2 regions of the Pseudacidovorax sp. 1753 genome follow, and region 2 is predicted to be linked to the other one. Evidence: predicted binding sites of a transcription regulator. Region 2 holds the regulator's gene; the other holds the start of a gene.
What was found. The regulator LexA, encoded in region 2, represses DNA repair genes until DNA is damaged. The targets are predictions, from matches to a motif close to ACTGTATNNNNATACAGT.
Positions count from the first base shown of each region.

Region 1: the regulator LexA is predicted to act here: its motif matches at 2,449-2,466, upstream of recA (recombinase RecA).

Region 1 covers NZ_JBEPKY010000021.1:100,928-105,134, reverse strand. The annotation lists gene ABIC63_RS23595 (sensor histidine kinase) at 1-1,102, opposite strand, end outside; gene ABIC63_RS23590 (response regulator transcription factor) at 1,206-1,880, opposite strand; gene ABIC63_RS23585 (MarR family winged helix-turn-helix transcriptional regulator) at 1,907-2,386, opposite strand; gene recA (recombinase RecA) at 2,514-3,569, shown strand; gene recX (recombination regulator RecX) at 3,717-4,172, shown strand.
Region 2 covers NZ_JBEPKY010000003.1:207,769-211,975, forward strand. The annotation lists gene ABIC63_RS05275 (MFS transporter) at 1-606, opposite strand, end outside; gene ABIC63_RS05280 (D-2-hydroxyacid dehydrogenase family protein) at 603-1,610, opposite strand; gene ABIC63_RS05285 (hypothetical protein) at 1,683-2,033, opposite strand; gene lexA (transcriptional repressor LexA) at 2,164-2,856, opposite strand; gene ABIC63_RS05295 (asparaginase) at 2,976-3,911, shown strand; gene adk (adenylate kinase) at 3,985-4,207, opposite strand, start outside.

The DNA of each region.
Region 1 (4,207 bases), on a different contig from region 2:
CCATGGCGCGCGGCAGCAGCTCGCGCACGGCGTCGATGGTCAGTCGTGCCAGGTCGCAGGGTTGGCGCGCCAGCACGCCGGCACCGCCCTCGGCCCGCGCCAGCGCCAGCAGCTGGTTGACGGTGTGTGTGGCGCGCATGCTGGCGCGGCCGATCTGCTTGAGCGACTGCTTCAGCTCGTCGGCGTTGGCGCCCTCACGCTGGGCCAGGTCGGCCTGCATGCGCAGGCCGGCCAGCGGCGTCTTGAGCTGATGGGCCGCGTCGGCCAGGAAGCGCTTCTGCGTGCCGATGGAGTCGTGCAGCTTGGTCAGCAGCTCGTTGAGCGAGGACACCAACGGGGCCACCTCCAGCGGGATGGAAGTGGCGTCGATGGGCCGCAGGTCGTCGGGCTCGCGCTCACGGATGCGGTCTTCCACCACCGACAGCGGCTTGATGCCGCGGGCCAGCGCGATCCACAGCAGCATCACGCCCAGCGGCACCAGCGCGAACTGCGGCAGCAGCACGCCGGTGATGATCTCGCGCGCATGCGCGGCCTGGCGCGCGCGCGTCTCGGCCAGTTGCACCAGCAGCAGGCCGGCGCCGTCCGCGTCCTCGGGTTCGGTGATGGTCTCCGGCAAGTCCGACGCCCCTTCGGTGGCCAGCGCGATGCGGCCGGAGGGGGCCAGGCCCGCATTGCCCGGACGCACCCACAGGTGGGCGATGCGCACCTCGCGCCCCTGCATCTGGCCGTCGTCGATGTAGACCACGCCGGGCACGGGCGTCTGGGCCAGGTGCGGCCCGGGCAGCCCCCCGGTGCCGGCCAGCCGCCGGCCCTGGGCATCCAGCACCTGGAACCAGACGCGATCGTCCTCGCTGCCGCGCAGCACCTCGGTGACCAGGGGCGGCACGTCGGGCGCGCGGCCCTGGGCGGCGGCGCGCGCGGCTTCGGCGGCGATCAGCCGCACGCCGTGGGCCAGGGCCCGGTCGTAGGGCGCGTTGGCGATGCCCTGCGCCACCAGCCAGGTCAGGCCGATGCTCAGCAGGATGAGCACGATGGCCGGCGCCAGCAGCGAATCGAGGATCTCGCCGAAGAGGGAGTTCTGGGCGCGCTGGAAGAGCTTCATGCCGGGGTGTCGAAGGATGGCGCTCCCGCCGGTCGGGCCGCGGGCGGCGCGGTGGTCGACGGCATGCGACGCAGGCGGCAGACGCCTGTCGGTGCAGCCCGCATCAGCCGTCGATCTTTTCCAGGCAATAGCCCAGGCCGCGCACGGTGGCGATGCGGATCGGACCCTTCTCGATCTTCTTGCGCAGCCGGTGCACGTAGACCTCGATGGCGTTGAAGCTCACCTCCTCGCCCCATTCGCACAGGTGCTCCACCAGCTGGTCCTTGCTGACCAGGCGGCCGGCGCGCTGCAGCAGCACCTCCAGCAGGCCGAGTTCGCGCGCAGACAGCTCGACCATCTTGCCGTCGATGGTGGCCACGCGGCCGGCCTGGTCGTAGACCAGCGGCCCGTGCCTGATGGCGTTGCTGGTGGCGCCCATGCCGCGGCGCGTGAGGGCGCGCACCCGCGCCTCCAGCTCCTGCAGCGAGAAGGGCTTGGCCATGTAGTCGTCGGCGCCATGGTCCAGGCCCTTGACGCGTTCCTCCACCGAATCGGCGGCGGTGAGCACCAGCACCGGCACCTGCGAACCGCGCGCCCGCAGGCGCTTGAGCACCTCCAGCCCGTGCAGCTTGGGCAGGCCGAGGTCGAGGATCAGCAGGTCGAACTCGTTGTTGGTCATGAGCGCCGCATCGGCCTGCGGCCCGGTGGCCACATGGTCGACGGCCGCGCCCGAGGTGCGCAGGCTGCGCAGCAGGGCATCGGCAAGCACCTGGTCGTCTTCGGCGATGAGGATGCGCATGGGGGCTCTCTGGAGGGTGGCGGATTCTAGGAGCCGCAATACGCTTCGAGCCCCAGGGCAACCACGGTCGCGACCTCCTCGCCCACGCTGGCGCGGAACTCGGCTTCTGCCCGCGCCACGCAGCGGCGGAAGGCCTCCAGCCAGGCCAGGCCGTCGGCGGTGAAGACGATGCGGCGGGCCCGCGCGTCCAGCGGATCGGCCTCGCGCCGCACCAGGCCCCAGGCCTCGCACTGGTCCACCAGCGCGCCCATGGCCTGCTTGGTCATGCCGGCCGACTCGGCCAGCTCGCCCAGCCGGGAGCCGCCGCGCGCCAGGTGGCGGGTGATGTGGATGTGCGCCGCCGTCACCTGCTGGCGTGCCGCCAGGTTGGACAGCGCCAGCGGCACGTCCACGTCATGGGCCATCAGCTCGTAGACGCGCGCGTCGAAGCGCCGCATGGCATGGCCCAGCAGGCGGCCCAGGTGGGTCTGGCGCCAGTCGTCGTCCGTTCGCTCTGGAAGGTCCATGATCGATAGTAAGCCAAACTGACGAAAAAATGGCTTGGCAGAAAAATACCCGCCCCTACACTACTGTTCAAGCATCCAGCCTGTAGTTCAAGACAGGCACCCATCCACACACCTCAAGGAGTCACCCATGGACGCACCCGTCAAGGCCGCCAACAGCGAAAAGGCCAAAGCCCTGCAGGCCGCACTGGCCCAGATCGAGAAGCAGTTCGGCAAGGGCACCATCATGCGCCTGGGCGAGGGCGAGAAGATCGAGGACATCCAGGTTGTCTCCACCGGCTCGCTGGGCCTGGACATCGCGCTGGGCGTCGGTGGCCTGCCCCGCGGCCGCGTGATCGAGATCTACGGCCCGGAATCGTCCGGCAAGACCACGCTCACGCTGCAGGTCATCGCCGAGATGCAGAAGCAGGGCGGCCAGTGCGCCTTCGTGGATGCGGAGCATGCGCTGGACATCCAATATGCCCAGAAGCTGGGCGTGACCGTGTCGGACCTGCTGATCAGCCAGCCCGACACGGGCGAGCAGGCGCTCGAAATCGTCGACAGCCTGGTGCGCTCGGGCGCCGTGGACCTGATCGTGGTCGACTCGGTGGCCGCACTCACGCCCAAGGCCGAAATCGAGGGCGAGATGGGCGACAGCCTCCCCGGCCTGCAGGCCCGCCTGATGAGCCAGGCGCTGCGCAAGCTGACCGCCACGATCAAGAAGACCAACTGCATGGTCATCTTCATCAACCAGATCCGCATGAAGATCGGCGTGATGTTCGGCAGCCCCGAGACCACCACCGGCGGCAATGCGCTGAAGTTCTACGCCTCGGTGCGCCTGGACATCCGCCGCACCGGCACCATCAAGAAGGGCGACGAGGCCATCGGCAACGAGACCAAGGTCAAGGTGGTCAAGAACAAGGTGAGCCCGCCCTTCAAGACGGCCGAGTTCGACATCCTGTTCGGCGAAGGCATCAGCCGCGAGGGCGAGATCATCGACATGGGCGTCACGGCGCGCATCGTCGAGAAGTCGGGCGCCTGGTATGCCTACAACGGCGAGAAGATCGGCCAGGGCCGCGACAACGCCCGCGAGTTCCTGCGCGAGAACCCGGCCCTGGCCGTGGAGATCGAGAACAAGGTGCGCGAGAGCCTGGGCATCAGCCTGCTGCCCACCGACGGCGTGGTGGACGCGCCCGACGCGGAGTAAGCCGGCATGTGGAGGGCGGACGGGCGCGCCCCGCAGGACGACACGCCGCCCGACCGCACCGCCGGCCTGCGCCAGGCCCGCGGCCCGCGGGCACCGGCCACGGACGGCGCGGCCGACGCGGAGGCTGCGCCTGCGCGCCGGCGGCCCGTGCTGTCACTCAAGGGCCGCGCCCTGCAGCTGCTCAGTCGCCGCGAGCATTCACGGCTGGAACTGGAGCGCAAGCTGGCCGCGCACGAGGCCGAGCCGGGCGAACTGGCCCGGGTGCTTGACGAACTGCAGGCGCGCGGCTTCATCGACGAGCAGCGGGTGATCGATTCGCTGTTGCACCAGCGCGCCGGGCGGCTGGGCGCCAGCCGCCTGCGCCAGGAACTCGCCGCCAAGGGAGTGGACGCCGAGGCCGCCGCCCACGCGCTGGCCGGGCTGAAGGAATCCGAGCCCGAACGCGCCCGCGCCCTGTGGCTGCGGCGCTTCGGCGCGCCCCCGGCCAACGCCCGCGAGCGGGGCCGGCAGATGCGCTTCCTGATGGCGCGGGGCTTCTCGGCGGAGGTGGCGGCGCGCGCCATGCGCGCACCGCCCGACGAGGACGAGGCCGACGGGCGCTGAAGCCCCGGCACGGCGGCTGCTTCGGCGCCGCGCAT
Region 2 (4,207 bases):
CAGCACCTGCAACCAGCCTTCGCGCGAAAGCGGGGCAGGCTTGACCCCGGCCGGCATGGTGCGCCAGACCCACAGGGCGCCAATCGCCGTCAGGGCGGCGATGACGCCGAAGGCCGCGCGCCAGCCCCAATGCCCGCCGAGGTAGGCGGCCATCGGCAATCCGAGCACCGAGGCCAGGGACCATCCCAGGAAGATGAAGGCCACGGCCGCTGCGCGCCTGTGCGGTGGCACCAGCATGCCTACGCAAGCGGCCGCCTGGGGGGTGAAGACCGCGGGCGCGACCAGCGTGGCCATGCGGACAGGTAGCAGGGCGCCCAGCGTCGGCATCAGCGCAGACGCCAGGTGTCCAAGGGCAAACCAGGCCAGCGAGACGGCGAGGAGACGGCGTCTGTCCCAGCCCGCCACCAGGCCGGCCAGCAGCGGGGCGCCGACACACACCACCAATGCGCCGGCGGTAATCAACTGCCCCACCGCGGCGATGGAGGTCGAAAACGAAGCGGCCAACTCGGGCAGCGTGCCCGGCACCACCATCACGCCCGTGCCGATGGCGAAATTGCCGAAGAGCAAGGCCCACAGCGCCCCAGGCCAGGGCGCCTCGCGCCTCACCGGCGCACCTGCAGCGCCCCGGGATTGACGATGTTCGTGGGATTGCCGCGGATGAAGCTCACGACGTTGTCGAAGGCCTGGCCGAAGTAGAGCTCATAGCTCTCCTGCTCGACGTAGCCAATGTGCGGCGTGCAGATGCAGTTCTCGAGGCGCAGCAGCGCATGGCCTTGAAGGGGCGGTTCACTCTCGAAGACGTCGATGGCCGCCATGCCCGGCCGTCCACGGTTGAGTGCAGCGAGCAGGGCGTCGGACTCGACGAGTTCAGCCCGGCTGGTGTTGACGAACAGCGACGTCGGCTTCATGCGGGACAGATCCTCCAGCCTCACCAGACCGCGCGTGTCGTCATTCAGCCGAAGGTGCAGGGTGAGCACATCCGCCATCTCGAAGAGCGCCTCGCGGCTGGGCGCCGTCTGGAAGCCGTCGTTGCGTGCGCGCTCGCAGCTCGCGTCACGGCCCCAGATCACAACCTGCATGCCAAAGGCCTGTCCGTACCGCGCCACCAATTGGCCGATGCGGCCATAGCCCCAGATGCCGAGCGTCTTGCCCTTGAGCACGGAGCCCAGGCCGAAATTGGGCGGCATCGACGCGGACTTGAGCCCGGACTGCTGCCACGCGCCGTGCTTGAGGTTGCTGATGTATTGCGGCAGGCGGCGCGTGGCCGCCATGATCAGTGCCCATGTGAGTTCGGCCGGTGCCAGGGGAGAGCCGGTGCCTTCGGCCACGGCCACGCCGTACTCGGTACATGCATTCACGTCCACATGACCACCCACGCGGCCCGTCTGCGAGATCAGCTTGAGGCGTGGCAGCTTCTCGACGAGCTGGCGGGAGATCTGGGTGCGCTCGCGGATCAGCACGATCACGTCCGCGTCCCGCAGCCTGACCGACAACTGCCCGATGCCCTTGACCGTGTTGGTGTAGACCTTGGCGGTGTAGGCGTCCAGCTTGGAGGCGCAGCGCAGCTTGCGTACGGCGTCCTGGTAGTCGTCGAGAATCACGATGTTCATGGCCGCCCATTTTGCCTCCGGCTCCGGCGGTCTTCCGCTCGTCCTCGAAAGGAGAGCGTCTGTCGCGCGACGTCAGTGCAGCGTGCTGCCAGATGGCCGGGCGGCTTCGCGCAATTCCTTCTCGACGAGGCGGTCGAGTTCGGCGCAGACGTCGGCCATGCGGCCGGCAATCACCAGTCTCGAACCGTGGGAGCGCGGCTCTCCCGACTCCACCACCCGCACGACGCGCAGCGGGGGGCGCTCGGCTGCATCGCGCCGGCTGCTTGCGGCATGCCGCATCTCCCGGCCGGGGCGAGGGCGGACATTCACATAATGCAGCTCCGTTGCATTGAGTCCACTGCTGCGGCGGGCATCGGCGTGGCGGGCAACCCAGGACTGGATCGGGGCGAAAAGACTGGACAAGGCGAGCAGAGCGGTTCCCATGTTGAACTCCTGAGGATCGGAAGGGGTTTGGACACAGGCAGGATTGAGAAGCGAAGCCGACGCACCAGGGTGATGGCCATCCGGCCATACGCCCGCCACCTGGCGCGGCAGCAGCAAATGACGGTGGGGGCTACATCAGCATCGTGTTGCGGATCAGGCCGACGGCCAGGCCTTCGATCTCGAACGGCTCGCCGGGCTGGACGATGATGGTGGGGTAGTCGGGGTTCTCGGCATGAAGTTCGACCACGTCCTTGAGCCGCTTGAGCCGCTTGACGGTGACCTCGTCGCCCAGCCGGGCCACCACGATCTGGCCGTTGCGTGCCTCGCGGGTGCTTTGCACTGCAAGCAGGTCGCCGTCCATGATGCCGGCGTCGCGCATCGACATGCCGCGCACCTTGAGCAGGTAGTCGGGGCGATGCTGGAACAGCGTGCTTTCGACGTAATAGGTCTGGTCGACATGTTCCTGCGCCAGGATGGGGGCACCAGCTGCGACGCGGCCGATGAGCGGGAGGGACAGCTGCGACAGGCCAGGAATGGGCAGCGAGAACTGCGGCGTGCGGCTCTCCTGCAGGTTGCGCAGCGCCTCGCTCTTGAGCCGGATGCCACGCGAGGTGCCGCTCACCAGCTCGATGACGCCCTTTCGCGCGAGGGCCTGCAGGTGCTCTTCGGCAGCATTGGCGGACTTGAAGCCCAACTCGGCAGCAATCTCGGCGCGTGTCGGCGGCGCGCCCGTGCGAGCCATGGTGGCGCGGATCAACTCGAGAATCTGCTGCTGTCGGGCGGTAAGCTTGACCGACGCGGTGGGAGTGGGCACTTTGAGCATGTGTCTGCGGCTCCAGCGGTTGATGCACATACTGTGTGCATATCCAGTGTCTGTATTTTTAACCAGTTTTCAAACCGTTGACAAGTCCTCATCTCACCCCCGCCCATCCCTCCCGCGTCGTGGTGCTCGGCACCGGAGGCACGATTGCCGGACGTGCGGCGATTGCTGGCGACAACCTCGGCTACGTGGCCGGACAGGTGGAGGTCGGCGAGCTCCTCGCGGACGTGCCGATTCCTGAAGGCATCACCTGGGCCGCCGAACAGGTGTGCAACCTCGACAGCAAGGACATGTCGCATGCGCACTGGCGGGCGCTGGCCTCCCGGTGCCAGCAACTGCTCGATGACCCAGGCGTGCGCGGCATCGTCATCACCCATGGCACGGACACGCTGGAAGAGACGGCGTTCTTCCTCGGCGAGGTGCTGATGGCGCACAAGCCTGTGGTGCTCACCTGCGCCATGAGGCCGGCGAGCTCCGCCGCCCCGGATGGCCCGCAGAACCTGCGAGACGCCTTGGCCGTGGCGGTGGCCGAACGCGCGCGGGGTGTGCTTGCGGTCTGCGCCGGCACCATCCATCGCGCCCGGCAGGTGCGCAAGGTGCACACTTATCGGCTCGATGCCTTTTCCTCGGGCGAAAGCGGACCGGTCGGCTTCGTGGAGGAGGGGCGCATTCGGCGCGTCTGTGCGTGGCCCGAGGTGCTGGCCCCGAGGCTTTCCGCCCAGCGGCTGCCTGCCGCCGATCTCTGGCCTTCGGTGCAGATCATCACCAGTCATGCAGGGGCCGACACGGCATTGGTCGATGCGCTTGTCCAGGCCGGCGGCGTGGATGGCATCGTGGTGGCGGCGACTGGCAATGGCACAGTCCACGAGAGCCTCCAGGAGGCGCTCGCGAAGGCGCAGGCTGCGGGAATCGCCGTGGTACGTGCCACCCGCTGTGCGGACGGGGCGGTGCTGTCGAGTGGCGAGGATCGTTGTCCCCATGCCTTCGACCTGTCCCCGGTGAAGGCGCGCATCTCGCTGATGCTCCATCTGATGGACAGCCGCCATCGACCTGCATGAAGCAAAAAGGCCGGGCCTTGCGGCCGGCCTTTGGCGTGGGAATGCCGAGGGCGTAAGCCCCGGGGCGTGAGGGTCAGCCCTCGAGCGCAGCCATCGCGCGGCGTGTGATCTCGTCGACCGTGCCCACGCCGCTGATCGCGCGGTACTTGGGCGCGTTGACGGGGTCCTGCTCGGCCCACTTCGCGTAGTAGTCCACCAGCGGGCGCGTCTGCTGGCTGTAGACGTCGAGACGCTTGCGCACCGTCTCTTCCTTGTCGTCCTCGCGCTGGATCAGGTCTTCGCCGCTCACGTCGTCT